2 regions of the Bacillus sp. N12A5 genome follow, and region 1 is predicted to be linked to the other one. Evidence: riboswitches for the same ligand, from Rfam matches in the RefSeq annotation. Region 1 holds a riboswitch; the other holds the start of a gene.
What was found. A riboswitch is a leader RNA that binds a small molecule or an ion and turns the genes downstream of it on or off. The one in region 1 is predicted to bind S-adenosylmethionine.

Region 1 (16,449 bases):
TGTCCGTTGTTCCCCAGTGAATAAAGGCTGCAGGCGTAGAACCGTCTCGCCCGTTTTCAAGGAGTTTTTTTTCGATTTGCTTCACGTTTTTGATACCCATATAGATGACAAGTGTATCAATTCCCGTGGCCAGCGCTTTCCACTTTTCCTCAAAATCTTCTTCTTTTTTATAATGACCCGTTACAAAAGCGACGTTAGAGCCCGCATCCCGATGAGTAACAGGAATCCCGGCATAAGCGGCTGCCGCAATTCCTGACGTAATACCTGGGATGATTTCAAACGGAATTCCGTTTTCAGAGAGACATTCCGCTTCTTCTCCCCCCCTGCCGAACACAAAAGGGTCTCCGCCTTTCAGTCTGACAACGGTTTTCCCTTTTTGCGCATACTTTACAAGAAACCGATTGATGGTTTCTTGCTTCATCGTATGAAAATCTGGAAGCTTCCCGCAGTAGATCAGGTCTGCTTGCTCTTTGGCATATTGTAAAATCTCTTTATTTACTAATCTGTCGTATAAGATGACATCAGCTTTTTTAATGGCTTTCAGCGCTTTAATTGTCAGCAGATCAGGATCACCGGGACCCGCTCCTACAATATATACTTTCCCCATCGTATTTCCCCCGATCTATTCGAGTTCTTCCAGAACATTCGCTGTGATGTTATTCTCGCTTGCATTCCGGCATCTGAGAAGAACACAGCAGATCATATTTAGCTCAATTGCTGTTTGACAAACTCGATCAGCTGGTTTTTGCACGCTTCACGGTCATGCTGTCCTGAATCAAGAACAAGTTCCGGTGCTTCCGGCTCTTCATAAGGAGAATCGATTCCAGTGAAGAACGGAATTTCCCCGTTTCTTGCTTTTTTGTAGAGCCCTTTCGGATCTCTTTGTTCACAAATATCTAGGTCGCATTTAATGTATACCTCATGGAATTCGCCTGCTTCTACAAGCTGGCGTACCTGTTCTCTGTCCTCGCGGAAAGGTGAGATAAAAGCAGTAATGACAATTGTGCCCTGCTGAACAAAAAGCTTTGCCACCTCTCCGATTCGGCGGATGTTTTCCTTTCGGTCTTCATCAGAAAACCCAAGGTCTTTATTTAAGCCGTGACGGATATTATCCCCGTCCAGCACAATCACCTGATAGCCCTGCTCAAACAATTCTCTCGCAGCGGCATTGGCAATGGTTGATTTGCCCGAACCGCTTAATCCTGTCAGCCAGAGAATGGAGCTTTTGTGCTTGTTTTTTTTCTGATATTCTTCTTTTGTAATAGAGGCTTCATGCCATACGATATCACGATTTGTCACTGCCAGTCCCCCTTAAGATACACCTGCTTCTTCTTTTTTCTTCATCCCTCTGATTAACACTTCTACGACCTCTGCGCGGCTGAATTCTGCAGGAGGCAGCACACCGTCTCTCAGCATGCCTCTTACCTTCGTGCCTGATAAAATGACGTGATGCTCTCGGCCATGAGGGCAAGTTTTCGCTGTTCCCATATTTCCGCATTTTTCACAGAAGAAACTGTGCTCGAATTTCAGCGGTGTAATGCCGAGTTCTTCAGGTTTAAAAGTATCAAAAAGCTCCTGTGCCTCGTATGTTCCGTAATAGTCACCTACACCTGCGTGATCGCGGCCGACGATGAAATGCGTGCAGCCGTAGTTCTTTCTGACAAGCGCGTGGAAAATTGCTTCTCTCGGCCCTGCATAACGCATCGCCGCTAAGAAGACACCGAGAAATACGCGCTCTTTCGGGTAATAATTGTTAAGAAGCACCTGGTAGCTTTCCATGCGAACATCAGCTGGAATGTCATCAGATTTTGTTTCGCCTACCAGCGGGTTCAAAAACAAGCCGTCTACTGTTTCAAGAGCAGTTTTTTGAATATATTCATGCGCTCTGTGAACAGGGTTTCTTGTTTGGAAACCGACAATGGTTTCCCAGCCTTTTTCCGCAAACTGGCGTCTTGTTTCCGCCGGTTCGAACGTAAACTCTGGGAACTGTTTTGAAGCTTTTTTAATCAATGTGATCGGTCCGCCGACATATGTATCGCCGCGGCTGAACAGCTTTTTAACACCCGGGTGTTCCTGATCATCCGTTTTATACACATTAACAGCCTCTTTTTGTTTGTCAGGCACATACAGGTCTTCAATTTGGATAACACCGTATGTTTCTCCTTCATACGTCAGCTTGACCGTTTCACCGACTGACAGTTCCGCTGCTTTTTGCGCGTTCACCGGAAGCGTGATCGGAAGAGACCAGACAACACCGGAAGAAAGACGCATGTTTTCGACAACAGATACGTAATCTTTTTCATTAAAGAAACCTTCGATTGGGCTGTACGCACCGATTCCGATTAATTCTAAATCTGCAAAAGAAATCAAATCAAGTTCGATTTCTTTTTGAATACTGCTTACATTATACGATTCATCTACTCTGCTTACTAATGTTCCTCCGTGTGGTGCTAAGCTCATACTATCCATCTCCTCCTATTTAACATATAAAATTACTCAGATTAATGATCAGATTCCCCCGCCTTGTTCGTGGACAGAGCGTCTCTCTTTACGTATGGCCTTCGTCAGGCTGACCGCACCGCCCGCCGCTAAAAGCACGCTTACCATGATAAAGATTGAATAATAATCCGCTTTTAAAAACAATGATACAAGCAGATAAGAAATCGATAAAGATAAAAACGGCGATACAATCCATACCTTCAGCATCGTTTGAACAACCTGTTTATGGAACACGTTCGGACCGTTTTTGGCCATGCCTATTCCGATAATAGACGATGACGTGACTTGCGCCAAGGGCACCGGCATCCCAAATACTGAACTGATGATCACCAGACCCGCTCCTGTACCGGATAAGAGAATGCCTTCCCCTTTTGAGAATCTCGTGATTTTCTTTCCGTTTGTTTCTAACACACGCCGGCCTAATAACAGCGCGCCAAGAGCAACAAAAGCTCCCCCGTACAAAGTTCCCTTTGCGACATCAAGCACACCCGCCGCTACCAACGGGCCAACAGCATTGGCCACGTTATTCATGCCGGCAGAGAATGCTTCGAAAAATCCGGCAACTAACAAAACAATGCCGAGGATTTTTTGCTTTTTAGCAGACTTAATTTCAATCTTTAAAAAACTAAACAGCTTTGAAACCAAATAGGTAAAGCCGAAAGCAAACAGCGGGACAAAAACCCAAAACGCCACAATGACCAGAAGATTGTTCACAAACAATACTTTGTAAGCCACTCCCACTCCGACAACCGCGCCGACTGTTACTTCACTTGTCGACAAAGGAATGCCGAGCAGATTAGCCGTAAAGAGCGACAGCGCAGCGGCTCCAATAATGATGCAAACAATCGGCAGTGTAATCGTCTGCTCGGGGATAATGCCGGAGCTGATGGTTTTTACAACCTCGCCTCCGCCAATGACCGCCCCGGCCAGCACACCAACTGCACATATGATCAAAGCGTAGGTTTTCTTTTTGATGGCTCCAGAGCCGTAAGCAACTCCCATCGAAGCCGCAGCGCCGCTTGCACCAATATTCATTGCGAAAAACAAGCTAAATAAAATAGCGGCTAGTTCCATTTTGCAGCTCCTTATTCATGCAGTCCGCATTCTGTTTTCGCCATACCATTCCATCTGCCTGAGCGTAAATCCTCTGCAGTAAAAGCAGGAGCCGTGCAAGGCGCGCAGCCAATGCTTGGATATCCTTGGTCATGAAGCGGATTGTAGTCCAGCTCATTACGAGATGTGTATCTCCAAATGTCTTTCCAAGTCCAATGGATAAGCGGACATACTTTTACTGATTTGAATTTTTCATCTTTGTTTAAGAAATTCGTATTGGCACGGCTCGGCCCTTGATCGCGGCGCAGGCCGGAAAGCCAGGCCGGATGTCCAGAAAGCGCCTCTCTTAAAGGAACGACCTTTCTCAGATAGCAGCACTGATTCGGTTCTCTTTCCCACAGTTTGTCACCGTATTCTTCGGCTTGCTCCTCAAGGGTCAGATCTGGTTTTTTCAGGATGATGTTAAGGCCCGGATAGCGCTCTTTTACCCGTTCAATCGTTTCATAGGTTTCTTTAAAATGAAGTCCTGTATCAAGAAACACAATCTCTGCGTCTTTTTTCACTTTATAAATTAAATCAATCAAAACGATTCCTTCAATTCCGAAACTGCAGGCATAAACTAGCTGATTGCCGTAATGGCCGTATGCCCACTTTAAAACTGACAGCGCTCCTTTATAAGGATCGTCTTCCGGAAATGTAATGGTTGGTTCTTCCCAATTATCGTACGTTAACATTTCTTCTTTCCTCCTTTCGGAGACAAACAAACAGTAGCTTTCTGCCGGTTGTCTTTTCCAAATTGTAATGTGATGCGGGCTGTGTTATGCAAACAGCCTTTTTTCCTCTTAAAATAAAAAACTTTCAATCCGGCGGAAAGAAAGACAGGAACTGCATGGCGCCCTTATCTTTCAAAATGGAATTCATTTTGCTGGAAGTAGCACCTTACACACTGTGCAGGTTGCCGGGCTTCATAGGTCCAGTCCCTCAGCCGCTCTTGATAAGTTTTTAGATTTGTAGTAAATTTTAGCACAATTCTAACATAAGTCAACCCGACTTTTTTTATAGGATTAATAAAAAAACAGGCCGGATGGCCTGTTTTCAAGTACAGCAAGGCTTTAACGCCCCTGTACATCACTAAAATTTATTTTTTATTTTTTAAACCAATCTTTTGACTCGGGATTTTGTTTCCACGTTTTAAGCTTTTCTAGATCGTCCGAATGAATATTTCCGTTTTCAAGGGCGACCTCTGTCAAAGTATCATAATCAGTTAATGAGTAGTATGGCAGTTCCGCCTTCGCAAACGCTTCCTGTGCTTTAGGCAGCCCGTACGTAAAGATCGAGACGACACCAAGCACTTCACAGCCAGCCGCTTGTAAAGCTGCCGCAGCTTCAAGCACGCTGCCTCCTGTTGAGATTAAGTCTTCAATGACGACCGTTTTTGGGCCTTCTTGAACAGCCCCCTCAATCTGATTGCCTTTCCCGTGTGCTTTCGGCTTGCTCCTTACATAACACATCGGAAGATTCAATCGGTCAGCCGCCAGAGCAGCATGAGGAATACCGGCAGTTGCTGTTCCCGCAATCATTTCAGCTTCAGGAAAATGCTCTTCGATCAGCTTGCTGATGCCTGAGGCGACATCATTTCTGACCTCCGGGAAAGATAGCGTAAGGCGGTTGTCACAGTAGATTGGCGATAATATGCCGCTTGCCCATGTAAATGGCTCGTTCGGGCGTAAAAATACAGCTTGGATGTCTAATAGATGTTTTGCGATGATTTGTTTCATGATTTGATTCCCTCCCATTCGAGTCTGACAGCTTCATAGGCTTTTACTGGGTCTGCCGCTTTTGTAATCGAGCGGCCTACTACAATCGCTGATGACCCTTTCTCTCTCGCTATTGCAGGTGTCGCTACACGGATTTGGTCATTCGCAGCGTCCTCTGACATCCTGATGCCCGGAGTGACAGTCAGAAATGAAGGCGATACCGCCTGATAAATGGCTTCTGCTTCATGAACCGAGCAGACCACTCCATCCAGGCCGCTTTCTTCCGCCAATTTGCTGTAGTGCACAACCGTGTCGATCAGAGGCTTTTGGATCAGCAATTCAGCTTTCATGATTTGTTCAGATGTGCTTGTCAACTGGGTGACCGCGATAAGTGACGGGCGTTTTTTTCCGGCCGGCGTCCCTTCTTCTAAGCCTTCCAGAGCTGCTTGCATCATTTTTTTGCCTCCGGCCGCATGAACATTGACGAGGTCGACTCCGAGACCGGCGAGGCGCTTCATCGCTTTGTTTACAGTGGTCGGGATGTCATGAAGCTTTAAATCTAAAAACAGCTCGCAATTTCTTTCTTTTAGTTGTGTAATGATAGATGGCCCTTCTTGATAAAAAAGCTCCATTCCAACCTTTACAAATAACGGTTCTTGCTGAAAAGGCGCTAAGAATGCAAGTGTTTCTTCAGCTGATGCAAAATCAAGCGCGATGATGGGCAGGTTGTTTTTCATAATTCCAGCTCCTTCCGATGCATTCTTCAATTGATTGATAGCCGTATTGGCGCAAAACAGCAGGGAGCTGTTCAATAATGTCCGGACATGCAAAAGGATTCACAAAGTTTGCTGTTCCGACAGCGACCGCGCTTGCTCCCGCGAGAAGAAACTCCAGTGCATCTTCAGCCGTCTGCACGCCTCCCATTCCGATAATCGGGATATTGACCGCCTGGCTGACTTCATACACCATGCGAATGGCAACCGGCTTCACAGCAGGGCCGGAAAGTCCTCCTGTTTTATTCGCTAATATCGGCTTGCCTGTTTTTAAATCAAGCCTCATGCCGATTAATGTGTTGATCATCGTAAGACCGTCCGCTCCAGCCTCTTCAATCGCTGATGCAATTTCTGTGATATTTGCCACGTTCGGTGAAAGCTTTACATAAACGGGCACATCTGAAACCTCTTTTACCGCTTTTGTCAAATCAGCAGCCATTTCAGGGTTTGTGCCGAAAGCGATTCCGCCTGTTTTCACATTTGGACAGGAAATGTTCAATTCAAGAGCATGAACATTAGGCGCTTTGCTGATATGCTCTGCAACTTCAACATAATCCTCAACTTGAGAACCTGCGACATTGGCAATGATCGGCGTATCAAACTGCTCAAGCCAAGGCAGCTCATTTTGCAAGACGCTTTCAAGCCCCGGATTTTGCAGACCGATCGCATTGAGCATTCCAGCGCCAGTCTCAGCTACCCTAGGGGTCGGATTCCCGAAGCGAGGCTCCTTTGTCGTAGCTTTAATCATGATTGCACCGAGACAAGACAAATCATAAAAACGGGCAAACTCTTTACCAAAACCAAAGCAGCCTGATGCAGGAATGATCGGATTTTTCAAATTAAGTCCCGGCAACTTCACCTCTAGCATTACAGCGCCACCTCCTGAGCTCTAAATACAGGCCCGTCAAGACATACTTTTACGTAGGATGTCTCACTTTCATTTGTATGGCACACACATGCGAAGCAGGCGCCGATACCGCAGCCCATTCGTTCCTCCATGGACAGGTAAACTTCTTTATGGGCGTATTCCTGTTTTAATGCCTTCAGCATCGGTGTCGGCCCGCAGCTGAGGAGAATGTCAAACTCCAGATTCTTCTGTTTTATGACATCTGTGACAAACCCGGTTTCCCCGTAGCTTCCGTCAGCTGTTGCCACATATGTGTCGCCGTACTGCCGGCATTCTTTTTCGTAAAAGACATCCTTTGCCGATTGGAATCCTAAAACGTGTATGACCTTTACCCCTTTTTCGTTCAAGCGTTTCGACAGCTCTTGGAGAGGCGGCACACCTACACCGCCTCCTACCAGCAAAGCCGTCTTTCCGGGTTGGACTTCATTGACAGGAAAGCCGTTTCCCAAAGGCCCGAGGACATCCACAAGCTCTCCCTGCTGCTTCAGCGACAAGAGCCTTGTTCCTTCCCCATCTACTCGATAAATGATGGTCACTTCATTTTTTTCAAAGTTGACGTCGGCGATGCTGATTGGTCTTCTCAAAAGAGGCGTAACCGCTTCGCTCACTTTTAGATGAAGGAACTGTCCGGGGGTTGTAAACCCTTGGACAAGCTCCCCTTTCAGAACCATTCGATACACCCGGTCTGCAATTTGCTGGTTAGAACATACTGTCAAATACGCTTTCTTCATATAGTGACTGCCGCCTCCTGATTTGTGTTGACTGCCGGCATTTGATCAGCACGGAATGTCATGCTTTCCAGCACTCGCAATATCGCTTCTGCCGTATCTAAAGATGTTAAGCAGGCAACACCGTTTTCTACTGATTCACGTCTGATTCTAAATCCGTCTCTAGCCGGCCGCTTTCCTTTTGTCAGCGTATTGATGACAAACTGTGCTTCTCCATTTCTGATGACGTCAAGCAAGTTCGGGCCGTCCTGGCCGATTTTTCCGACGACCTTCGCTGGAATGGAAGCTTCTTTCAGGTAGCCTGCCGTTCCTTCCGTCGCTAAAATGTTGTAGCCGATCGCGTGGAACCGTTTTGCGATAGCAAGCCCTTCTTCTTTGTCCTTATCAGCTACTGTTAAGAGCACGGAACCGTAGTTTGGAATTTGAATGCCTGAAGCAATCAAGGCTTTATAGAGGGCCTTCTCAAGGGTCGAATCTTTCCCCATGACCTCACCTGTTGATTTCATTTCAGGCCCCAACGTAATGTCCACTCTTCTCAGCTTGGCGAAGGAGAAGACCGGCGCTTTGACAAATACACCTTGCTGTTCAGGCTGAAGGCCCTCTGTATAGCCAAACGCAGCCAGCTTTTGACCGAGAATGATTTTGGTTGCGAGATTCGCCATTGGGATACCCGTAATTTTGCTTAAGAACGGTACAGTTCTGCTTGATCTCGGGTTCACTTCAAGCACATACACCTCGCCTTGTGATAAGACGAATTGAATATTGAGCAAACCGACAATGTTCAATCCTTTAGCTAGTGCGATCGTGTATTGTTCAATTTTTTTCTTAATATCATTTGTGAGAGACTGAGGCGGATAAACAGCTATTGAGTCCCCGGAGTGAACGCCTGCACGTTCAATGTGCTCCATGATTCCCGGTATGACAACTGTTTCACCGTCAGATACTGCATCCACTTCAATTTCTTTCCCCGTTAGATATCTGTCAATTAATACAGGATGCTGCGGATTGATTTTGACTGCGTTTTTCATGTAATGAAGCAGTTCTTCTTCATGATACACAATCTCCATCGCCCGGCCGCCAAGCACATAGGAAGGGCGCACAAGTACCGGATAGCCGATATCACTCGCGATGCTTACTGCCTGATCAACTGATGTCGCTGTTTTGCCAAGCGGCTGCGGAACACCAAGTTCTCCAAGCGCTTGTTCAAATTTATCCCGGTCTTCCGCACGATCTAAATCTTCTAATGAAGTCCCAAGAATTTTCACTCCGCGTGCAGAAAGCTCGTCAGCAAGATTAATCGCTGTTTGTCCGCCAAATTGTACGACAACGCCCATCGGCTGTTCGAGGTCAATAATGTGCATAACATCTTCAATCGTAAGCGGTTCAAAGTACAGCTTGTCTGAGATACTGAAATCTGTTGAAACGGTTTCCGGGTTGTTATTGACAATAATGGCTTCATAGCCTGCTTGTTTAATGGCCCACACAGAGTGAACAGTTGCGTAGTCGAACTCAACACCCTGGCCGATTCGAATCGGACCGGAGCCAAGTACGATCACACTTTTCTTATCCGTAACGACAGACTCATTTTCTTCTTCGTATGTGCTGTAGAAGTATGGTGTTTCTGATTCAAATTCTGCCGCGCACGTATCCACCATTTTGAATACCGGCGCGATGCCCGCTTGTTTTCTCAAGCTGTAAAGCTCCGATTCTTTGATTTTCCACTCACGGCTGATGTACTTATCAGAGAATCCGAGTTCTTTCGCCCGTCTCAGCACATCCGTATCGCCCGCATGCGCCTTCAGTTCTTTTTCAAACTGTACGATTCCGAACAGCTTATGCAGGAAGAAGACATCGATAGCGGAAAATTCATGAAGCTCTTCTACTGTGTAACCTCTTCTGTACGCTTCAGCTAAGTAGAATAAGCGTTCATCACCGGCCTTTTTAATTCGTTTTTCAAGAAGCTCATTGGAAATATCAGCTGCGTCTTTTAATTCGAGATGATACACGTCTGCCTCCAGTGAACGTACAGCCTTCAGCAATGACTCTTCAAGCGTGCGGCCGATCGCCATGACCTCTCCTGTCGCTTTCATTTGCGTGCCGAGCTTTCTGTTTGCTGATTCAAACTTATCAAACGGCCAGCGCGGAATTTTAGATACGACATAGTCAAGAGCCGGTTCAAATGCTGCGTATGTTTTTCCTGTCACCGGGTTCATCATTTCATCTAATGAAAGGCCGACAGCTATTTTAGCAGCGAGCTTTGCAATCGGATATCCCGTCGCTTTTGATGCAAGGGCAGATGAACGGCTGACACGCGGGTTTACTTCAATAATGTAGTATTGGAAGCTGTCTGGATCTAAAGCGAGCTGTACGTTACAGCCGCCTTCGATTCCAAGTGCGCGAATCAGCTTTAACGATACATTCCGCAAGAGCTGATATTCGCGGTCGCTGAGCGTTTGGCTCGGTGCGACAACAATGCTGTCTCCAGTATGAATTCCGACTGGATCAATGTTTTCCATGTTACAAACGACAATGGCGTGATCCTGGCTGTCTCTCATGACTTCATACTCGATTTCTTTATAGCCGGCGATGCTTTTTTCAAGCAAACATTGATGCACAGGGCTTAATTTCAAGCCGCTCTCAACAATTTCTTTCAATTCGGTTTCATTCGAGCAGATGCCTCCGCCTGTTCCGCCTAATGTATATGCAGGGCGGACAATGACAGGGAAACCGATTTGGCTGACGAAGTTTTCCGCCTCTTCCAGAGAGTGGATGATCTCGCTTTCAGGCACCGGTTCATTCAGCTCATTCATTAGTGTTCTGAACAAGTCACGGTCTTCAGCCTGCTGAATCGCAGACAGCTTTGTGCCGAGAACTTCAACGCCGCATTCTGCCAGGACGCCTCTTTCTGAAAGCTCAACCGCAAGATTCAAACCGGTTTGGCCACCGAGAGTGGGAAGAATAGCATCTGGGCGTTCTTTTCTGATGATTCGTGTCAGGAATTCAGGTGTGAGCGGTTCGATGTAAACTCGGTCAGCCATTTCTGTATCTGTCATGATCGTGGCAGGGTTTGAGTTGACAAGGATGACTTCATAACCTTCTTCTTTCAAAGCAAGACAGGCTTGCGTTCCTGCATAGTCAAATTCTGCGGCTTGTCCGATGATGATTGGTCCGGATCCGATTACTAAAATTTTGTTAATGTCTACGCGTTTTGGCATACCGCTTCCCCTTCTTTCTCTGTTGTTTCGATCATATCAATGAATCTGTCAAATAGATGGTTAGCATCCTCAGGACCAGGCGAGGCTTCAGGATGATATTGAACCGTAAATGCCGGCAATGTTTTATGCTTCAGCCCTTCAATCGTATCGTCGTTAATTGCGATATGGGTCACTTCCAGTTCTGTTTCGCTGATGGATGACACTGTATAGCCATGGTTTTGAGATGTTAAGGCGACCTTTCCGGTAGCCAGCTCTTTTACCGGGTGGTTTGAGCCCCTGTGGCCGAATTTCATTTTTTCAGTATTCGCCCCGCACGCCAGCGCGAATAACTGATGGCCAAGACATATTCCGAATAATGGCACTTTTCCGAGAACACCTTTAATCATTTCAATCGCTTCTGGCACATCTTTCGGATCTCCGGGTCCGTTAGAAAGCATGATGCCGTCCGGTTTCAGCTGAAGCACTTCTTCCGCTGTAATGTTGTAAGGCACAACGATGACGTCACATTTCCGCTTGTTTAGCTCTCTTAGGATCCCGTGTTTCATACCGAAGTCAACCAAGACAATGCGTTTGCCTCTTCCCGGGCTCGGATATGCTGTTTTGGCTGATACTTGGGATACTAGATTTCTCGGCAGTTCCGTTTCGTTCAGTCTATTCAGCACTGCTTCGATGTCTTCTTCAGGTGAAGCGAATGTTCCTTTTAGCGCGCCTGCCGTGCGGATCATTCTTGTCAGCTTTCTTGTATCAATTCCCTGCAGTCCCGGAATGCTTTTCATTTTTAAATACTCGTCTAATGTGTACGCTGAACGCCAGTTGGAAGGCAATTCACATAATTCTTTGATGATCAGCCCTTTCACAAAAGGGGTAATCGATTCAAAATCATCCCGGTTAATGCCGTAATTTCCGATAAGCGGGTATGTTAATGTTACGATCTGCCCGCAGTAAGAAGGATCAGATAAAATTTCCTGATAGCCTGTCATCCCAGTGTTAAAAACGACTTCTCCCACGCTGTGCTCTAAGCTCCCGAAGGCCTCTCCCTCGAATACCGCTCCGTTTTCCAGTACTAATCGTCTCTTCATTTGACAAGTCTCCCTTCCTCATAAGCAAGCTTCCCTGCTGCCATTGTAGCGACCGGCCAGCCGGCGCAGCTGATGCCGTTGAATGGTGTATTTTTTCCTTTTGATAAAAATGTCTCTTTGTCTATGACTGCTTCTTTTTCTAAATCGATTAATGTAATGTCAGCTATTTGTCCCGTTTGTAATGTTCCGTATGGGAGACCGAAAGCTTCGCATGGCTTGATTGTCATGTAGTCAATCAGCTGTTTCAGCGACCAGCTGCCATTTTTGACGAAGTGTGTGTAAAGAAGCGGGAATGCTGTTTCTAAGCCGACAATTCCAAATGGCGCCAGCTTCATTTCCGTGTTTTTCTCTTCTTCTGTATGCGGCGCATGGTCTGTTGCAATAAAATCAATTGTTCCGTCTAAAAGGCCATCAATTAAAGCGGTTCTGTCTTCTGCGCTGCGGAGCGGAGGATTCATTTTATAATTTGTGTCCAGCCCCGGAATGTCCTCATCACAAAGCAGCAAATGATGCGGTGATACTTCTGCCGTCACTCTGATTCCCGCTTTTTTCGCATCGCGTACGACCCTGACAGACTCTTTCGTGCTGATATGGCATACATGATAATGGCAGTTTGCCGCCTCAGCCAGCAGCACATCGCGGGCAATATGAACCGATTCACACACAGAAGGAATGCCGTTGAGCCCGTTTGCTTTGGAGAATGTCCCCTCATGTACGCTTCCTCCGTAAATTAAGGAGTTGTCTTCGCAATGTGCAACAATCGCTTTGTCAATTGCGGCTGCCCGTTTCATCGCTTCATACATCATTCCTGCTGTCTGTATACCGACGCCGTCATCTGTAAAGGCAAATGCCCCGGCTTCTTTTAACGCTTCAAAGTTTGTCATCTCATCGCCGATTTGTCTGATCGTAATGGATGCATACGGAAGAACTCTGATGCAGGATGTTTCTTTAATACGGTTTTGCACCCAGTCCATTTGCTCTTTCGTATCAGGAACGGGCCGCGTATTCGGCATTGCTGCTACAGTTGTATAACCTCCGCGCGCCGCTGCTTTTGCACCGGTTTCAATGGTTTCTTTTTTCTCTCCGCCCGGCTCTCTGAAGTGTACGTGAAGATCAACAAATCCAGGTGAAACAAGCAACCCTTTTGCATCAATTACCGTTTCATTATCCCCTGCATCAAGCTTGCCGATTTCGGAGATCGTGTCTCCTGTCACTCGAATATCCGCTTCTGTTTTTTCACCATTTTCGTTCAGTATCCAGCCGTTTTTAATGAGATATGACATATGCTGCTTCTCCTCTTTTCACATTGGTTTGTAAGGCACGCTGTATCACTGCCATTCTGATAAATACGCCGTTTTGCATTTGCTTGAAAATTCTTGATTTTTCGCTTTCTACTAAGCTGTCATCAATCTCCACTCCTCTGTTGACCGGAGCAGGATGCATAATGATCGCATGCTGCTTCATCCGCTCAGCCCGTTCTACAGTCAAGCCGAATTTGTTTAAATAGCCTTCCTGGCTGACAGCGGACTGATGTCGTTCATTTTGAATGCGCAGCAGCATGACGACATCAGAAGACTCAACTGCTTCGTCCATTGAAACATATGTGCCGAATGTATTTTCTTCATCCTGCCATTCCGAAGGACCGGAAAACAGGACCCGGGCACCCAATCTTGTCAACACTTCCGCATTTGACCTAGCCACTCTGCTATGCTTGATATCGCCGTGAATGGAGACGGTAAGCCCTCTGAATGAATTGAATTCTTCATAAATCGTCATTAAATCAAGCAGTGATTGTGTCGGATGCTGCCCGCATCCGTCTCCTGCATTCAGAATCGGGATATTCACCTGGCTGACAAGCTCTTGATAATACTCATCCTCACTGTGCCTGATGACGCACACGTCCACACCAATTGATTCGAGCGTCCTGATGGTGTCATATAAGGTTTCGCCTTTTTGCACGCTTGTGCTTGTTCCATCAAGGTTAAGCACATTCATGCCCAGCTTTTTTTCTGCGAACTCAAAACTGAACCGCGTTCTCGTGCTCGGTTCGAAAAACAGGTTTGCTGCAAATTTCCCTGTAAGCTGATTGTCTGTTTTTCCGCTTTTGAGGTCTTGTGCTGTTTGAAGCAAATCTTTAATTTCCTCAACACTGAGCTCGCTCATCGTCGTTAAATGCTTCATGTTTTTTCCCCTCTCATTTCAACTTGAAGGCTGAAAAAAACCCCGGTCTAAGATAGACTCGGGGTATGGTTAAATAGAGGGCAGCATTGAAGCTTCCTTCTCTTATAACCCTTCCAAGCCTCTCTGGACTTTCTTTAAAAGGTTTTAGATATGATGTTGTTCAGATGTGTCTGCCTGCTCTTCCTTCGACTGCGGAAGAACCAGGTTTAAGATGACACCGACAATTGCGGCAAGCGCCATTCCCGACACTTGGAATCCCCCTTGAGACACTTGGATAAATGCGCCTCCTACACCGATCACAAGGATAACCGATGTGATAATGAGGTTTCTGTTGTTTTCATAATCAATTTTGTTGTCAATCAGCATTCGCAGACCGCTCGAAGCGATAATTCCGAACAGCAGGAAGGAGACGCCTCCCATGACCGCTGACGGCACTGAACTGATCAGCGCTGAGATTTTGCCGATAAAGCCGAAGCAACAAGCAATCACTGCCGCACCGCCGATGACAAAAACGCTGAATACTCTTGTGATGGCCAGCACGCCAATGTTTTCCCCGTAAGTCGTTGTCGGCGGACCGCCTATCAGGGAAGCTAGAATTGTCGCCACGCTGTCACCCATAATGGAGCGATGAAGCCCCGGCTTTTTAATGAAATCTTGTCCTACGACTTTGCTAAGCACCATTTGGTGGCCGATATGCTCTGACATTGTGACAAAAGCGACAGGAACCATTGCTGCTGCGATGCCGAGTGTTACCGACGGTGTATAGTCTTTGAACGGGATGATAAATTCAGGCACTGCAAACCATTTCGCGTCAAGAACCGGCTGGAAGTTGACAATCCCTTGAGTAAGGGCAAACAGGTATCCGCCGATAATTCCGATCAAAACCGGTATCAGACTTAAAAATCCTCGTAAGAAAATCGCGCAAATAATTGTAATCGCCAGCGTAACTCCTGCAACACTGAAATGCTTTAAGCTGTAGACCAATTCACTTGCGTTTGGGTCAGCATACATCGCCATGTTTACCGCAGTGCTGGCCAGCCCAAGCCCGATGACGATTATAACAGGGCCTACGACTACAGGCGGGAGAATCTTCATCAGCCATCCAGTGCCAAGCTGCCTGATCAATAAGGCAATCAGCCCGTACACTAACCCTGCAAGAAACGCCCCGACCATTGCCGCTCCCGGCCCGCCGGTCGCTTTTACCAGTATGATCGGAGAAATAAAAGCGAAGGATGATCCGAGATACGCCGGAATTTGCCCTTTTGTTATAAGCAGGTAAGCCAGTGTACCGATGCCGCTTGTCACCAAAGCCACAGCAGGACTCATTCCGACCAGCTTCGGAACCAAAATCGTTGAGCCAAACATAGCAAACAAATGCTGCAGGCTGAACGAAACCCAAGAGAAAGGTGTCGGGATATCCCTGACCCCTAAATTTACTTTTTTCTTACTCATGATGATTTCCCCCTGATTGTTGACTTTCATTTTAGAATGACTCATTGACTGTATAAAAAAACCTCTTTGCTATTTTTACGCAAAGAGGCATACAAAGACCTGCCGAATACTATCGGGACTTTGTTGTGCACCTCTTTGCAACCTCTCTGGATTGCCTTTAAAAAGGTGATCTATTATTCATTTTCATAAATGGCGACGAGATCGTTTTGATCTACCTCATGAAGCTGAACCATAACCTTTTCAGCCTTCGATGTCGGGATGTTTTTTCCGATGTAATCCGCTCGGATCGGCAGCTCCCTGTGTCCTCTGTCAACAAGCACAGCCAGCTGAATGGAGGAAGGTCTGCCCACATCAACAAGCGCATCCATACCTGCTCTTACTGTTCTTCCGGTGTACAGGACATCGTCAACGAGAATGACTTTTTGATCTGTGATGTCCACCGGAATATCTGCACCTTTTACAAGCGGTTCTTCGTTGCTCGTTTTTTTGGAAAGATCATCTCTGTATAGGGTAATATCGATTTCTCCAACTGTTACAGGATTCCCTTCAATCTGCTCGATTCGTTCCGCAAGGCGTTTTGCCAAGTAAATTCCTCTTGTCTTGATGCCGACAAGGATGCAGTTATTCATTCCTTTATTGCGTTCGATCATTTCGTGAGCAATCCTTGTCAGCGCCCGTCTGATCGCCTGTTCGTCTAGAATGACAGCTTTTTGATTCAATGGTGACACCTCACAGTTCATATAGAAGAAAAAACCCCTCCTGCCAGAGCATAGAGGGGTTTTAGGACAAGGTGCGCGCGTATACA
Region 2 (16,449 bases), on a different contig from region 1:
GCATACGGCCTTGTTCAGCAACGTTGTTAGTCAGGATAATTGTTGCACCGTCTGGAAGGTCTTTCAGTGATTCGTATTTTTTAGAATAAATACCAAATGGCTCTAAGTGAACAGCACCTGCATTCACAAGTTTGTAATCTGTGTTTTCTTTCATTTCTTGCTCAAGGTAAGGAATGTGCTGGAAATAGTTCGCATCCACTTCTTTATCAGCTAAAGCTTTGTTGTACATTTTGTAATCGCTTAGGACTTTCACTTTCAGCGTGTAGCCTTTTTCTTTCAGCAATGGTTCAGCTTCTTTTAAAATTTCCGCATGCGGTGTTTTCGTCGCTGCTACGACAATTTCTTTCTTGCCTGATTCAGCACCGTTATTCGAACCGCAGGCAGCCATAACTCCTGCAAATACAAGCAGTAATGCACCTAAAAATAGCTTTTTCAATGTAAATCCTCCCTTATCGTTTGTCTATAATATTTGTTATGACATCACCGATGATTTGAATAATAAATACGATGATTAAAATAAACACAGTAGCAACGAAAGTAACATCAGTATTATTAGACTGATATCCTTCTACGTACGCAAGGTTTCCAAGGCCTCCTGAACCGATGGCGCCGGCAATGGCCGTTGAGCCGATCAATGCGATGGCCGTCACCGTAATACCGGAAATCAGAGCCGGCATAGATTCTGGAAGCAGCACTTTGAAAATAATTGTAGACGTTTTAGCGCCCATTGATTTAGCGGCTTCAATGACACCTTTATCCACTTCGCGAAGCGCGATTTCAGCAAGACGCGCGTAAAACGGTGCTGAGCCGATAACCAAGGCCGGCAGCGCGGCGTTTGGCCCTAAGATCGTTCCGACTAAGAACTTCGTAAACCCCAGCAGTAAAATAATTAAAATGAGGAAGGGGATTGATCTGAATATGTTGACAACGGCCGCAATCACTGAGTTGACCGCTTTATTCTGCCAGAGGCTCCCTTTGCTTGTCAGAAAGAGCAGCAAGCCGAGAATCACCCCGATGACAAAGGCAAACAGTAAAGAAATCAGCGTCATATAAAGCGTTTCATATGTCGCATTCCACAATTCAGTTAAATCAACGTTCGGGAAGTATTTTTCAAACATTCGTGATCACCTCTGCTTTCACCTGTTTGTCATTAATAAACCGGATCACGTTTTGCACTTCTTCCTCGTCTCCGTCAATATGGATAAACAGTGAGCCATAAGCTCCATCCTTTGTCTGCGAGATTTTCCCTTGCAGAATATTGACGCTGACATTAAAGTTTCTGATCATCTCTGTAATCAGAGGCTGTTCAGCTGAATCACCGACAAATGTGAGCTGAACCGTTTTTCCTGATGCAGCTTCATCAAGAAGGTGCTGAAGCGTTTCTTTTGTTTCTTCCGGCTCTGTCACCTGCTGAACAAATCGTTTTGTCATGTCTTCCTTCGGATTTTTGAAGACATCGAGTACTTCGCCTTCTTCCACAACCTTTCCGTTTTCCATGACAGCGACTCTGTTGCAGATTTTGCGGATCACATGCATTTCGTGCGTGATCAGCACAATCGTTAAACCGAGTCTTTCATTAATATCGGACAATAGATCCAAGATTGAATCCGTTGTTTGCGGATCTAATGCTGATGTCGCTTCATCACAAAGGAGAACCTTCGGATTGTTGGCAAGCGCTCTGGCGATGCCGACACGCTGCTTCTGCCCGCCGCTCAGCTGAGACGGGTAAGATTTTTCTTTCCCTTCTAAACCTACCAGTTTAATCAGTTCATTGGCGCGCTTGATCCGCTCGCTCTTTTTCACCCCGGCAATTTCTAAAGGAAACATGATATTATCTCTGACGGTCCGCGACCAAAGCAAATTGAAGTGCTGGAAAATCATACTGATTTCATGGCGTGCTTTTCTTAAACCCCGTCCGTTTACTTCATTTATCTTCGTTCCCGCCACTTCCACGGTTCCTGAGGTTGGTTTCTCAAGGCCGTTCAGCAGACGGATTAAGGAACTTTTACCAGCTCCGCTATATCCTATAATTCCAAAAATCTCACCTTTTTTAATGGAAAGCGAGACATTTTGGACAGCATTGACATCTCCATGTTTCGACTTATAAACTTTTGAAACATTTTGAAGATTGATCAAAGCAATCACCTGCCTTAACACTATTCTAAGAAATCTTCCGGGTTTTTCTGCAAAAGAAAAGCCTTTCTGCACACTTGAGCAGAAAGGCTTATATAAAATGCCTTTCTCTCATCTTTCAAAGCTAAACGCTTCGTGTGAATTGGCACCATTTCAACAGCGTTGATGGTTGCCGGGCTTCATAGGGCACTTCCCTCCACCTCTCTTGATAAGAGAAATATATAGTCTTTTTCGTCCGGAAATTCTTAATGTAGAATAGCATGGCGAATGATTAAATGTCAATAAAATAAATGATGTCAACTTTTACTATTATAATAATTTACTATATTTTAATTCTTCAAAATCCTCTGAAAAAAGCCATTCGTCAGCCAAAGTATGGCTTCTAGTTTTAACAGGGCTCTGAATGATCCCTTCACTTTCAAGCTTCCGCTCTGGATCAGGTGCTGAAGGGAAATATCTCCGTGCAGTAAATGAATGATTTCTGTTTGGTTTCCGTAAAAGGTCAGGTTGGACGTTTGGGGCGGAGAAATTTTTTTCATTTCTCCCTGATCGTTTATTGAGACGGTTAAGGCTTCTGTTTCTCCTTGGAAGGTAATGAGCAATGTTGAAGCGCTCAAAAGGGGTTTTAAAAACAGATGCTGATACTCATCTTCTAAAACTTCCGCTTTCTCCATATGTACAACCTCCTATTTGTTGGTCATACATACACATTTCTCTCTCTGCCGCAAGAACCCCTTTATAAAACGAACGACAATTTCATTGGAATATGTTGAGAAATATGTCATAAATGGGATGCAGAAGATGATTTTTGTTTGATCAGCTCATATAAATAAGAAACGGAATGAAACGCATATCCTCTTTCGACCACTTTCCCGCCTTTAAACAGCAGAAAACAAGGGACGCTTTCAATTTGATACGCTTTTGCGAATGTCGGAGAATAATTAACATTGTTTTTATAGAAGGCGACATCAGGCAGCATTTCTTTCACCACTGTCAGCATTTTGCTTGCAAGCTGGCAGGTGCCGCAAAACGGAGTATATAAATATAGGAGATACACATCATCAGCGATGTGCTCAAGCTCGTGTTCTTGGAGTTCTTTCATGCTATACACCTCGGGACTTTCTTTCAAGAAAAATAGTATGGACATTCAGATTCGCGCGCAGCAATACAGAAGCGACATGGTGTCTGGGCGCAGCGGCCACTTCCTTATAGGCTCTGTCGATATGTAAATGGCAGGCTTCGTTAAATTCTCTTTTCAGCTGTTTTCTCAATTTCTCTCCTGATTTATCAGCATCAACTAATATATACACGTCTTTATCGTAAAGTTCGTCAGCCAATTCCTCAAGCTTCAGCTGGCTGATTGTTCCGTTTGTGCAGATAATGCGAACCGGTTCATTCAGGACGCTTTCGATTTTCTCTTTATCTGATTTCCCTTCCACAATCATAACCTTTTCCAGCTCATCCATCTTCATCTTCTTCACCTGCCGCGTCAAATTTGAAACGTTCAGATTGTAAAAGAAGGCAGTGAAATTCACCGCCCACATTAACACCAGCCGTTTTCGTAGTCACAATCCACATATTTTTCGTCGTTTCCTGAGACCACATCGGCTGTCTTATAAAATTTCTCATTTTCAAAGGAATAACCTGACTTAAGCTCATATTCATTCATGCTTGTCATTTGGCCGATCATCTCATTATCATGATATAACGAGAGCCGGCCATTTTGAAAGCGGCCTGTCACATCATTTGTGACATCGAGCTTCTGTTTGCTGAAAGCCATATTGGACACCTCCCCATAACGTTAGCGTGTCCAATTGCCTTTCCAGCTATCCTGTTTTAGTCTTCTTGTGTCATCTCTTCGTATTGCTCTGCTGTCATCAGTTTTTCAATTTCAGAAGCGTCAGACGGTTCAACGACGATCATCCATGCTTTTTCGTACGGTGATTCGTTGACGAATTCCGGACTGTCATCAAGATCTTCGTTTACTTCTACGACAGTTCCGTTAATCGGTGCATAAAGCTCGGATACCGTTTTAACGGATTCTACACTGCCGAATGGCTCGTCCGCTTTGATTTCAGCGCCGACTTCAGGAAGTTCGACAAACACGATGTCGCCTAGCTCAGACTGGGCAAAATGCGTAATTCCGATTCTGGCTTTTTCTCCTTCAACTTTTACCCACTCATGTTCTCCTGAGTAACGCAAATCTTTAGGTATGCTCAATTGAATCCCTCCATTTTTTACAGCACTACAATAAGAAGATACCACACTTTTCAAAAAAAATTTACATTAAGCCCAGTTTTCTTCAAATTGGTCTTCTTTAAAACCAACTGTCACTTTTTCGCCGTCTGTTGTAAGCGGGCGTTTGATCAGCATTCCGTCTGAGGCAAGCAGTTCAAGCTGTTCGTCCTCCGACATGTGATACAGCTTTTCCTTCAGGTTTAGCTCGCGGTATTTCATGCCGCTCGTGTTGAAAAATTTCTTGAGATCCAGCCCGCTTTTTTCATAAAGCGCTTTTAGTTCTTCTTTGCTTGGAGGCTGCTCTGCAATATGTATTTCGTTTATGTCTTTCCCATGCTCTTCAAGCCATTTCTTTGCTTTGCGGCACGTTCCGCATTTAGGGTACCAGTAAAAAGTTAACGACATCTTCTTCCCCCTCAATAAAATAATCGAGGTTATTTTAACACAGTTTGTTTTAAAAACCTAAAACAGTGCTTCTTAAAAAAGCTCCGCACACGCGGAGCTTTTGGACAATCAGACAATATATTTTTCAGCCTCAAAAACGCCCGCTGCCGCTTCGCGTTTTTTCTGAATGATGTTTTTAGGTGTTACGCGCGTCAGCTTGCGCAGAGCGGAAAGCATCATGCGGAGTGAATCTCCTTCTTCCATTGCGATGAGGGACTCCTTCGCATGCGCTTCAATTTCGTTAAAGGCTTCTTGAACGAAAATTTCTGTATACAGCACCTTTTGCGCTGCTTTTTCCTCGCCTTGCGCGGCAATGGCCTTTTCCGTTCTGAGCACGGCTGATTCCATTGCATACACATCGCTGACGATATCCGCGACGTTGACAAGTATTTCTTGTTCGTGATCGATGGCTTTTCCATACTTTTGCGCAGCGAGACCGGCGGCGAACAGGGCGATTTTTTTGGCTTGCTTGACGATATATTTCTCCTGCTCCAATACGCCGCTGCCAGGCTCTTCAGGCATAAGCATCATGAGTTCTTCCTGCAGTGACTGTGCTTTTTCAAATAGAGGCAGTTCGCCTTTGAGCGCTTTTTTCAGGAAGGTGCTTGGCACGATTAACCGGTTGATTTCGTTTGTGCCTTCAAAGATCCGATTGATCCTTGAATCCCTATAGGCCCTTTCTACCTCGTACTCCTGCATAAAGCCGTAGCCTCCATGAATTTGCACGCCTTCATCTACGATATAATCAAGCGTTTCGGAGCCGAATACTTTATTAAGAGAGCATTCGATGGCATATTCGGCAATAGACTTGGCAATTTGCCGTCCATCCTTGAGATCATCAGCCGTAAACTGGCTCATATTGTCTTCAAACAGCCCGACAGTTCTGTATACAGAGCTTTCCATTGCGTACAGCCTTGACGCCATTGTCGCTATTTTTTCTTGTGTCAGCGAAAAGGCTGCAATCGGCGTTTTAAATTGGCGGCGCTGATTTGCGTAGGCCGCAGACAGCTCGATTACCCGCTTGGACGCACCGATTGTGCCAACCGCCAGCTTGTAGCGGCCGATATTTAAAATATTGAAGGCGATGATATGCCCTTTGCCGATTTCTCCAAGCAGATTTTCTTTTGGAACTTCAGCCTGATCCAGAATGAGGGTTCTTGTCGATGATCCTTTGATCCCCATTTTCTTTTCTTCCGGGCCTGTGGATACACCAGGGAACTCTTTTTCTACAATAAAGGCTGAGAATTTTTCGCCGTCCACCTTAGCGTAAACGACAAATACATCAGCAAAGGCAGAGTTGGTAATCCACTGTTTTTCACCGGTTAATACATAATGCGTTCCCGCTTCATTCAGCACGGCTGTTGTTTTTGCTCCAAGCGCGTCAGAACCAGAGCCCGGCTCAGTCAATGCATAAGCTGCGATCTTTTCGCCTGAAGCGAGGCCGGGCAAATATTTTTTCTTTTGCTCTTCTGATCCAAAAAAGACGATCGGCAAGGAACCGATGCCGACATGCGCCCCATAAGAAAGTGAAAAGCTTCCCGCACGTGAAAATTTTTCAGTGATGAGGGCCGAGCTGATTTTATCAAGGCCGAGCCCTCCGTATTCCTCCGGTACATCAGCGCCAAGCAGCCCGAGTTCACCCGCTTTCTTCAACAGCCTGACGGAATGTTCGAATTGATGGTTTTCGATATCATCGATATGAGGGAGAACATCTTGCTCGATGTAATCCTCCGTCGTTTTCGCAATCATTTTATGCTCGTCAGTGAAATCCTCCGGTGTATACATTTGGTCATATGAGACATCCTCGATTAAGAAACCGCCGCCTTTTTGTACTTCAGCCGCTTTTTTCGCCATTTGCTTTTCCCCCTTTAGCATAATTCAAATACACCGGCCGCTCCCATCCCGCCGCCGATACACATTGTAACGACTCCAAATTGCTCGTTTCTTCGTTTCATTTCATGAATCAATGAGAGTGTAAGCTTAGTGCCCGTACAGCCAAGCGGGTGTCCAAGCGCGATTGCGCCCCCGTTGACATTCACTTTTTCTTCATCGATTCCCAGTTCCCTGATGACTTGAATGGCTTGTGATGCAAAAGCTTCGTTCAGTTCAAACAAACCGATGTCCTGCAGTTGAAGCCCCGCAAGCTTCAAGGCACGCGGAATGGCTTCCACCGGTCCGATGCCCATGACTTCCGGCGGCACGCCGCCTACGGCAAAGGAGCGGAATTTGACAAGCGGGGCCAAGCCCAGCGCATCAGCCTTTTCCCGGTCCATCAGCATGACAGCCGCCGCTCCGTCACTCGTCTGGGAGGAGTTGCCCGCGGTCACCGTTCCGTCAACGGAAAAAGCTGGACGCAATGTTGCCAAAATGTCTGCAGTCGTTTGCGGGCGAACACCTTCATCCTGTGAAAACACAAACTGTTTTTCCTGCGGTTTATGGTTGTCTCCGATTTCTGTCACCGTCACTTCGACGGGTACGATCTCTTCTTTAAATTTCCCCTCTGCAAGGGCTTTTGCCGCATTTTGGTGGCTGCGGACGGCAAACGCATCCTGATCCTCGCGGGAAACGCCGTATTTTTTCGCGACTTGCTCGGCTGTGTGTCCCATGCTCATGTAATACTCTGGCGCCTTTTCTGCCAATGCAAGGTTCGGACGGGTCACATGCCCCATCATCGGAACCTGCGACATGGACTCTGCTCCGCCGGCGATCGCTGTATCGTAGGCGCCGAGCATAATCTTTTCTGCCGCATAGGCGATGGATTGAAGGCCTGAAGAGCAGTAGCGATTGACAGTAATTGCCGGGACCGTGTACGGCAGTCCCGCGAGCGCACCGATATTTCTCGCCATATTAAGCCCCTGTTCTGCTTCAGGTGTCGCACACCCGATAATCAAGTCGTCAATATTGCCTTCGTAGCCGCCTGCCCGTTTCAGTGTTTCTTTTACGCAAATCGCTCCCAGATCATCCGGTCGAACGGTGGCCAGTGATCCTTTTTTTGCTTTCCCAACCGGAGTTCTTGCACCTGATACAATGACTGCCTCTTTCATAAGCTCCCTCCTAGTTCCGTAAAGGTTTACCTTTCACAAGCATATGCTGCATTCTCGCTTGAGATTTCGCCTCTCCTGCCAAACTCAAAAACGTTTCTCTCTCGATCTCCAATAAATACTCTTCATCAACCTCTGTACCGAACGGCACTTTTCCGCCGGCAATGACATAAGCAAGTTTTTTCGCGATCTTGAAATCATGCTCAGATATATAGCCGGATAGCTTCATCTGCTCAGCGCCAAGCAAGAGTGCCGCATAACCGGTTTCTCCCGGCACCTTGACCTTTTCTTTTACAGGCGGCCGCCAGCCTCTATCGTATAAAGATGCGGCAAGCTGCTTTGCATCGTGCAGCAGGTGGTCCTGATTCATGCTAGTGTGATCCGTTTCCTTTAAGATGTTCATCTCACGGGCCTCTTGAGCGGAAGCTGACACTTTCGCCATTGCAATCGTTTCAAACGTTTTCATAGCTGCATTCATCGGATCAAGGCCGCGGCGAAGATGGTTGATGTACAGCTCTTTGTTTCCTCCTCCGCCAGGGATAAGGCCGACACCGGATTCCACAAGCCCCATATAGGCTTCGCTTGCTGCTTGGATGCGCGCAGCAGGCAGGCATACCTCCGTTCCTCCGCCGAGCGTCATGCCAAATGGAGCGGCGACAACCGGTTTCGCACTGTATTTGATCTTCATCATCGTTTCCTGGAAACGGCGTATCACAAAATCTACTTCTAAAAAGTTATCATCTTGGACTTCCATTAGGATCATGGCGAGATTCGCGCCGACGCAGAAATTTTTCCCTTGATTCCCGATGACAAGGCCTTTATAGTTTCGCTCTGTTTCCTCTAACGCTTTGTTGATCATTTGAATGATATCGAGGCCGATTGCATTGCTTTTCGAATGAAATTCAAGCAGGGCCACATCATCTCCAAGGTCAATCAGGCTTGCTCCGCTGTTTTTCGCAATCACGCCTTTTGTTTCTTTAAGTGCTTGTAAATGAATCCGTTTTTTGTTTTCTTTCACGGCCCTGTATTCACCGCGGTCATAATAAAATACCGTTCCGTTCTCTTTGATGTAGAAGGTTTCATTTCCTTTGTCCAGCATGTCTTTGACCCAACCAGGTATATCCGCTCCATGCTGTTCAAGCTTTTCCGCCGACTGTCTGAGGCCGATGGCGTCCCACATTTCAAATGGGCCCAGCTCCCAGCCGAATCCCCACTTCATGGCTTGGTCAATTGCATGAATATCATCTGCAATCTCACCAAGCAGTTCAGCTGAGTAAAGAAGGGTTTGAGATGTGATATTCCATAGCAGACTGCCCGCTCTGTCATCCGAGTAAATAAGCGCTTTCATTTTGGATTTTGTGCCTTTTGCCTGTTTTGCTGCTTCCAGTGACGGTGCTTTCATTTTTGACCGCTCGCCATAAGTAAGCGTCACTGGATCAAGCTCATAAATCGTTTTTCCCTCTTTTTTATAAAAGCCTTGGCCGGCCTTGCTTCCGATCCACCCTTTTTCCAGCATATCGTTCATGAAGCCTGGCAAGCGAAACACGTCTTTCTCATTGCCATCCGCTTTGTCATACACATTTCGGGCAACGTGGGCAAATGTATCGAGCCCGACCACATCAAGCGTTCTGAAGGTCGCGCTTTTCGGCCTGCCGATTAGCGGTCCTGTGATCGAATCGACCTCTCCAACCTGATAGCCGCCTTTCAGCATTTCTTGGACTGTGACAAGAAGCCCATACGTTCCGATGCGGTTTGCAATAAAGTTCGGTGTGTCCTTTGCTGTGACAACTCCTTTACCGAGGACATTTTCACCGAAGGATGTCATAAACTCTAAAATATCAGGGTCGGTTTCCTTAATCGGAATGATCTCCAGCAGCTTTAAATAGCGAGCGGGATTAAAAAAGTGCGTTCCAAGAAAATGGGCTTTAAAATCATCCGACCGGCCTTCAGCCATTTCCTGCACGGATATGCCGGATGTGTTGCTTGAGACGATGCTTCCTGGCTTTCGATGTTCATCCACAAGAGCGAAAATCTGCTTTTTGACGTCTAGGTTTTCGACTACGACCTCAATAATCCAATCTGCTTCTTTCAGTTTTTTAGCATCATCCTCCAGATTGCCCGGTGTGATATAGGAGGTATTTTTCGCTGATGTGAGGGGAGCGGGCTTTTGTTTCAGCAGTTTTTTCACCGCCTGCCGGCTCAGCCTGCTGCGCACCTCCGGACTCTCCTTCGTCAGCCCCTTTTTTTCCTCTTCCTTTGTCAAATCGTTCGGCACAATATCTAGCAGCAGGACAGGAATTCCGATGTTAGCCAAATGCGCCGCAATACCGGATCCCATTACCCCCGATCCTAAAACGGCTGCCTTCCGAATGTGTTTGTGCATGAGATATCCCCCTTGAACATTGAATGAATAGTCATTCATTTTTTAGCCAAAAAAAATGAAACCCGTTTCTTCTTTCATCTTAAAAGATTTCCGGTTCGACTTCAATAGCTAATTTGTTATTTTTTTGTATGAAGCCTATAAAAGACGGGAAACTTAAGCCCGGAGGTGAAGGGAATGGTGCGAGAGAAAAAAAATCCGTCTTCAGCGGCAGTCAGCGCAGCGAGCGTAAAGGGAGATGCCGGTCCGACTCAGCATTACGGCGGCGGAAAACGGACGAGTCAAAATCAGCAGTATAAAAAACATAACATGGAACAATCATAATGCAGCTGCTTCCAGCGGCTGCTTTCACTTTTTCAAAATTCCTTTTAGCACAAACGCTGCATTGGCGGGCCGTTCGGCAATTCTTCTCATAAAGTAGCTGAACCAATCCGTTCCGTATGGGACATAGACACGCATTCTATAGCCTTCTTTGGCGAGTTCCTTTTGCCGCTCCGGCCTGATGCCGTATAGCATTTGAAATTCAAATTGCGACGCGGGGATTTGATGTTTGGCGACGAGCTGTTTCGTAAATGCAATGATGTCATCGTCATGTGTGGCGACCGCCGTGTAGTTTCCGCTTAACAGCTGCAGCTTTATTAAGCTCTGAAAATGAAGGTCTGTTCCTTTTTTGTCAGGAAACGCTACAGCCGCAGATTCTTTATAAGCGCCTTTTACAAGTCTGAGATTCGGCTTTAAGTCGCGCATATTTCTGATATCTTCTGCGGCCCGGTACAGATACGCCTGAATGACCGTGCCGAGCTTCTCAAACTCCTGTTTGCATTGCCTGTAAATAGAAAGTGTCTGTTCATAATGAGAATAGTCTTCCATATCAATGGTCACAGCAACATCATATTGCTTTGCAACGGAAAGAATGGCACGCAAATGTGAAAGAGCAAGTTCTTCTGAAAGATCAAGCCCGATTGAGGTCAGCTTAAGTGAAAGCTCTGAATCCAATTGGTGTTCGGCAATGGCCTGAATGGCTTTTTTGCATTCCTCTGCGACTTGATTCGCTTCTTTTTCCGAAGCTGCATACTCGCCCAAATAATCAATTGTGGCGCATAAACCGGATTGGTTTAGCCTTTTGACGGTCTTAACCGCCGATTCAATCGTATCCCCTGCGACAAACCTTCGTGCTCCAAGCCGCGTTCCGTATGCTTTTGCGAACTTGGTAAGTGTTTTATTTTGAGATAAGAATAAAAATACATGTCTCAACATCCGACTCCCTCCTGCCGTCATCTTCAAAATCACCTGTATATAACTCCCAGACTGAAGGAAACTATACATGAACAGAAATCAAAGGAGGATCACAATGGACAATCAGCAGCAATCCCAAATGCCGCCTTCCGTTATTTCGACAAAGGACCATTTGTATCTCAATGACATGCTGAACTGGAATTTGCTCGCGATGAAAAAAGCGCATTTCATGGCGCAGCAGTGCCAGGATCAAACGTTAAAGCAAGAACTCGACCGCGTCGGACACATGCATCATGATCACTATCAAAGAATATTAAAGCACCTGCAGCCAGGCCAGCAGCAGTCCGGCTACATCCAATAAGGAGGCGCCAGAATGAATCAGCAAAATCAAAAAATCAGCAATCCGCAGACACCTGTACCGACAACTTCGGAGATGAATGACAGAGATTTCGTCAATGAACTGCTGACAACAGAAAAATACATGACAACAGCTTATTGCACAGCCTTGCACGAATTTAGCCACGAGTCTCTTTATCAGGATATTCAATCCATTTTTGATGAGTCACAAAAAGCGCAAAGAAAACTGTATGACCTCATGTTCCAATATGGATGGTATTCTGTTAAAGCGGAGGATGCCCAAAAACTGCAGCAGTCTTATCAAAAATTCCAGAAGACCATTCAGCAGCAGTCTCCTTATCAGCAATAAAAATATCAGCAAAAGGGATACGATGTTCCTTCCGGACATCTATCCTTTTTTTGTGTAAAATCAGTTGACTTTTCATTTACGCTTATTTATATTTAATAAGCATTAACTATTTTGTTATCAAAATATATATACAGTGTATGTAACAGAGGGGAAATGAATATGAAGAGTGCGGATCAGTTAATGTCCGATATTCAATTATCGCTTCAGGCGCTCTTTCAAAAGATACAGCCTGAAATGCTAGAAAGCATGGAGAAACATGGTGTCACTCCAGCACAGTTGTTTGTGCTGGCCAGCTTAAAGAAACACGGCAGCCTCAAAATTTCTGAAATTGCCGAGCGCATGGAGGTTAAGCCAAGCGCGGTGACGTTAATGGCAGATCGACTTGAACAAAAAAATCTCATCGCCAGAACACACAACACGAAAGACAGACGAGTGATTGATATCAGTCTTACTGACGAAGGAGACAGAAAGTTCGAGGAGGTTTTGGCGGGCAGAAAAGCGATTATGGCGCGGTACCTTTCCTTCTTGACGGAGGAAGAAATGCGACAAGCGGCGCATATTACAGAAAAGCTCGCACAGGCAGCAGCGGAAACTGATGAAAAGCAAAACATGAAAAGAGGAAACGGATGAAATGAGTAGTGAAGGCAAACAATCAAAACGAACGTTATTAATCACAGGCTTAATTATTGCCATGTTTTTTTCAGCCCTTGACGGTACCATTGTCGGAACGGCCATGCCGAAAATTGTCGGTGATCTGGGCGGTTTGAGCATGATGACCTGGCTGACAACTGCCTATTTGTTAACATCAACAACGATTGTTCCAATTGCCGGTAAACTGGCTGATTTATTGGGACGCCGGATTGTTTATGTATCAGGTTTGATTATTTTTATGGCAGCTTCCGCACTATGCGGAATGGCCAACAACATGACAGAGCTAATTATCTTCCGGGGACTGCAGGGAATCGGCGGAGGCATCATGATGCCGATGGCGATGATTGTTATCGGTGACTTATTTACAGGAAAACAGCGTGCTAAATTCCAAGGGGTGTTTGGCGCGATTTACGGGCTAGCTTCAGTGATCGGGCCGCAAATCGGCGGCTGGATCGTAGACTCGCTAAACTGGAAATGGGTGTTCTATATTAACCTTCCAGTCGGAATTATTGCGGTTATTTTTATTGCCAGAGGATTGCAGGGCCGCCAGCAGACCGGCCCGATCAATTTCGATATCGCTGGTATTTTCACGATGATTGTCGGGGTTGTCAGCCTCCTTCTCGCCTTAAGCTTTGGCGGAAAAGATTATGCATGGGGTTCATGGCAGATCCTTGGCTTGTTCGCTCTTGCACTGATCGGCATTATCAGCTTTATCATCGTAGAATCAAAAGCAAAAGAGCCAATCCTGCCAATGTATTTGTTTAAAAACAGAACGTTTACATTTCTAAACTTGATCGGCTTCTTTATGAGTATCGGCATGTTTGGTGCCATTACATTTGTTCCTTTCTTTATGCAGGGAATTGTCGGTGTAAGTGCGTCTGAATCGGGTACAATTATGACACCGATGATGATTTCTATGATTATTACAAGCATCATCGGCGGCCAGCTTGTTTACAAAATCGGCATTAAACCGCAAATCATTGCAGGCATGCTGGTTATGGCCGGCGGATTCCTGCTGTTAACGACATTGGATCTTGACACGAGCAAGCTTGTCGCTACATCTTTTATGGCGATTATTGGACTGGGAATGGGCCTTGTTATGCCGATTCTAACATTGGCATTACAGGAAAGCTTTTCAAAGGAGGAGCTTGGGGTTGTCACCTCATCCAGCCAATTCTTCCGTTCTATCGGCGGAACATTCGGCATTACCATGCTGGGAGCCGTCATGAATGCAAGATCAGGAAATCTATTAACAGATAAATTGGTGCCGTATTTAGACTCTCTTCCGGCACAGGCAAGCTCGTTTGCCGCCCAGCTAAAGGGTATGATTGATACCAATCCGCAAGGGCTGCTGCAATCACTGTTCAGTCCGGACGCAGTCAAACAAATCCCTGCGGCTTTCTCATCCCATATTGTGCCGATTTTAAAAACATCGTTGATGGATTCGCTCCACAGCGTGTTTTATACGGGCTTGATCTTTATCGCAGTCGGAGCTGTATTCACCTTGTTCTTAAAACCTATCAAGTTATCAAATAAGAAAACGGGAGAACAAGAAAAAGAGAAAGCGGCACAAGCCGTTGAATCACCTTCCCATTAATAGAGCACCCCGCGGGTACCAAACCGCGGGGTATTTTTATTCGATCATCTGAGCCCCTCCATTCCCGAAGGACCAATCCTCATCCTGATTTCCGGCCAGCATGATAAACACATCTTCTTTTCTTACACCAAGCTCGGAATGTAACCGGGCTGCGATTGAGCGGTAAAGCGCTTTTTTCTGTTCAGTTGTTCTTGACTGTTTCAACGTAAAATGAATGTATATCAGGTCATCGGTACGCTCGACATGGAGATAAAAGGGATCATAAAAAAATTCACTTTTTTCATATTGCCTGATGACTTGAAAATAGTCATCTTCCGGCACATTAATTTCTTCGATCATTGATTGGTGGATGGTCCTGCTGAGTTTTTGAAGCCACACTTCGCTTCTCCCCGCCCGCAAATGAATTTGTACAAATGGCATCCCATGCATCTCCTCTCTTTACAGCGTCTGTCCGCTGTCAATTGTGATGATTTGGCCTGTGAGTGATTCCTGTTCGAACAGTGAACAGATCAATTTGGCAATATCATCCGGTTCAGCAATACATCGCAGCGGCAAAGAGCCGATCATGCTTTTCATTTTTTCTTCCCGTCCAGCCCACCATCTTGTTGCAACAGCTCCTGGTGCTACACCGCTCACCCTGATTTCAGGCGCTAAGGCATGGGCCAATGATTTTGTTAAACCGTGCACCGCTGATTTTGACACTGCGTAAGGCATAGATGAGCCCGCCCCTGTTATCCCTGCGATGCTGCCGACGTTTACAATCGCTCCAGTTTTGCTTTTTTTCATGAACGGCGCCACTGCCCGCGCGCAGAAAAACATCCCTTTTACATTGACAGCGTACAGCTCATCCCAGACGTCTTCTGTCGCAGCTTCAAGATCATCCATTGGAATATGCCGTGTGATACTGGCATTGTTGACTAAAACATCAATCGTCCCGTATATTTTCACGATCGATGAACCATGTCCTGCACTTCGCTGTTTTTTGATACATCAGCTTTGATGGCGAAGGCTTGCCCGCCAGCCTTTTTAATCATTTCCACTGTTTCCTCCGCTTCGGATTGCGAACGTGAATAATTCACTGCAACAATCGCTCCGCGTTTAGCCAATTCCATACTGGCTGCTCTTCCGATTCCTGTACCGCCCCCCGTTACGAGAGCTACTTTGTTCATGACCTTCATTGCCGCCACTCCTTGCTGTTGCTTCATATATCTTGCTGATTCCATTGTAATCCAGGTTTGGTGTTACGTATAATGATTGTTAAAGATACTTGATATCATTCAGATTGATAGCAAACGAGCGGAGGAATTCAAAATGGAAAGCGGAGATCTACGTGTGTTTCAAATGGTAGCCCGTGAAGGCTCAATTACGAAAGCAGCCCTGCAGCTTGGCTATGTGCAATCAAATGTCACAGCCAGAATTCAGCAATTAGAAGCTGAGCTGGGCACTACTCTGTTTTTGCGCCATAATCGCGGCATGACACTTTCTGCAAGCGGAAAACTGCTGCTGGACTACGCAAATAAAATTATCGGCCTGATGGATGAAGCGGCTAAAGCACTCTCATCCTCTGTCGAACCAAGCGGGCCGCTTATGATCGGCTCTACTCAGACAACAGCCGCGGTAAGGCTTCCGAAGCTTCTGGCTTCTTATTATGAAGAATATCCAAACGTGCAGCTGTCTTTAACCACAGGGCATACCCAATTTCTCATTGATAAAGTACTTCGTTATGAATTGGATGGCGCGTTTATCGGATGCGAATGCAATCATCCTGAGGTTGAATCCTATCCGGCATTTGAGGAAGAACCAGTGGTTGTTTCGGCTGCTTCCGTGACCGATGTTGAGGAAGCCATCACAAAGCCGATTCTCGTTTACAGCACAGGCTGTTCATATCGAGTAACACTTGAAAAATGGCTGCGCTCCGTCGGCGTCACACAGCCTGTTATTATGGAATTTGGCACGCTTGAGGCGATTATCGGCGGGGTTACAGCAGGTCTTGGCATCTCATTGCTGCCGAGAACGGTTGTGC

Region 2: another riboswitch for S-adenosylmethionine. It lies ahead of metN (methionine ABC transporter ATP-binding protein MetN); the one in region 1 lies ahead of MOC09_RS05030 (phosphoadenylyl-sulfate reductase).

The regions. Positions count from the first base shown of each region.
Region 1 covers NZ_JALAMR010000003.1:353,260-369,708, forward strand. The annotation lists gene cobA (uroporphyrinogen-III C-methyltransferase) at 1-607, opposite strand, end outside; gene cysC (adenylyl-sulfate kinase) at 706-1,299, opposite strand; gene sat (sulfate adenylyltransferase) at 1,312-2,460, opposite strand; gene cysP (sulfate permease) at 2,509-3,573, opposite strand; gene MOC09_RS05030 (phosphoadenylyl-sulfate reductase) at 3,585-4,286, opposite strand; SAM riboswitch class I at 4,448-4,553, opposite strand; gene pyrE (orotate phosphoribosyltransferase) at 4,698-5,330, opposite strand; gene pyrF (orotidine-5'-phosphate decarboxylase) at 5,327-6,046, opposite strand; gene MOC09_RS05045 (dihydroorotate dehydrogenase) at 6,015-6,950, opposite strand; gene pyrK (dihydroorotate oxidase B electron transfer subunit) at 6,950-7,720, opposite strand; gene carB (carbamoyl-phosphate synthase (glutamine-hydrolyzing) large subunit) at 7,717-10,932, opposite strand; gene MOC09_RS05060 (carbamoyl phosphate synthase small subunit) at 10,917-12,011, opposite strand; gene MOC09_RS05065 (dihydroorotase) at 12,008-13,294, opposite strand; gene MOC09_RS05070 (aspartate carbamoyltransferase catalytic subunit) at 13,278-14,192, opposite strand; gene pyrP (uracil permease PyrP) at 14,337-15,644, opposite strand; gene pyrR (bifunctional pyrimidine operon transcriptional regulator/uracil phosphoribosyltransferase) at 15,818-16,363, opposite strand.
Region 2 covers NZ_JALAMR010000012.1:109,382-125,830, forward strand. The annotation lists gene metQ (methionine ABC transporter substrate-binding lipoprotein MetQ) at 1-436, opposite strand, end outside; gene metP (methionine ABC transporter permease MetP) at 450-1,118, opposite strand; gene metN (methionine ABC transporter ATP-binding protein MetN) at 1,111-2,136, opposite strand; SAM riboswitch class I at 2,242-2,348, opposite strand; gene MOC09_RS14460 (SCP2 sterol-binding domain-containing protein) at 2,463-2,807, opposite strand; gene MOC09_RS14465 (thioredoxin family protein) at 2,915-3,235, opposite strand; gene MOC09_RS14470 (toprim domain-containing protein) at 3,237-3,599, opposite strand; gene MOC09_RS14475 (YusG family protein) at 3,677-3,913, opposite strand; gene gcvH (glycine cleavage system protein GcvH) at 3,970-4,353, opposite strand; gene MOC09_RS14485 (arsenate reductase family protein) at 4,420-4,776, opposite strand; gene fadE (acyl-CoA dehydrogenase FadE) at 4,885-6,669, opposite strand; gene MOC09_RS14495 (acetyl-CoA C-acetyltransferase) at 6,684-7,859, opposite strand; gene MOC09_RS14500 (3-hydroxyacyl-CoA dehydrogenase/enoyl-CoA hydratase family protein) at 7,870-10,239, opposite strand; gene MOC09_RS14505 (YuzL family protein) at 10,414-10,560, shown strand; gene MOC09_RS14510 (proline dehydrogenase) at 10,585-11,493, opposite strand; gene MOC09_RS14515 (hypothetical protein) at 11,588-11,833, shown strand; gene MOC09_RS14520 (spore coat protein) at 11,846-12,178, shown strand; gene mdtR (MarR family transcriptional regulator MdtR) at 12,338-12,808, shown strand; gene mdtP (multidrug efflux MFS transporter MdtP) at 12,810-14,426, shown strand; gene MOC09_RS14535 (tautomerase family protein) at 14,463-14,846, opposite strand; partial or broken gene MOC09_RS14540 (SDR family NAD(P)-dependent oxidoreductase) at 14,865-15,604, opposite strand; gene MOC09_RS14545 (LysR family transcriptional regulator) at 15,738-16,449, shown strand, end outside.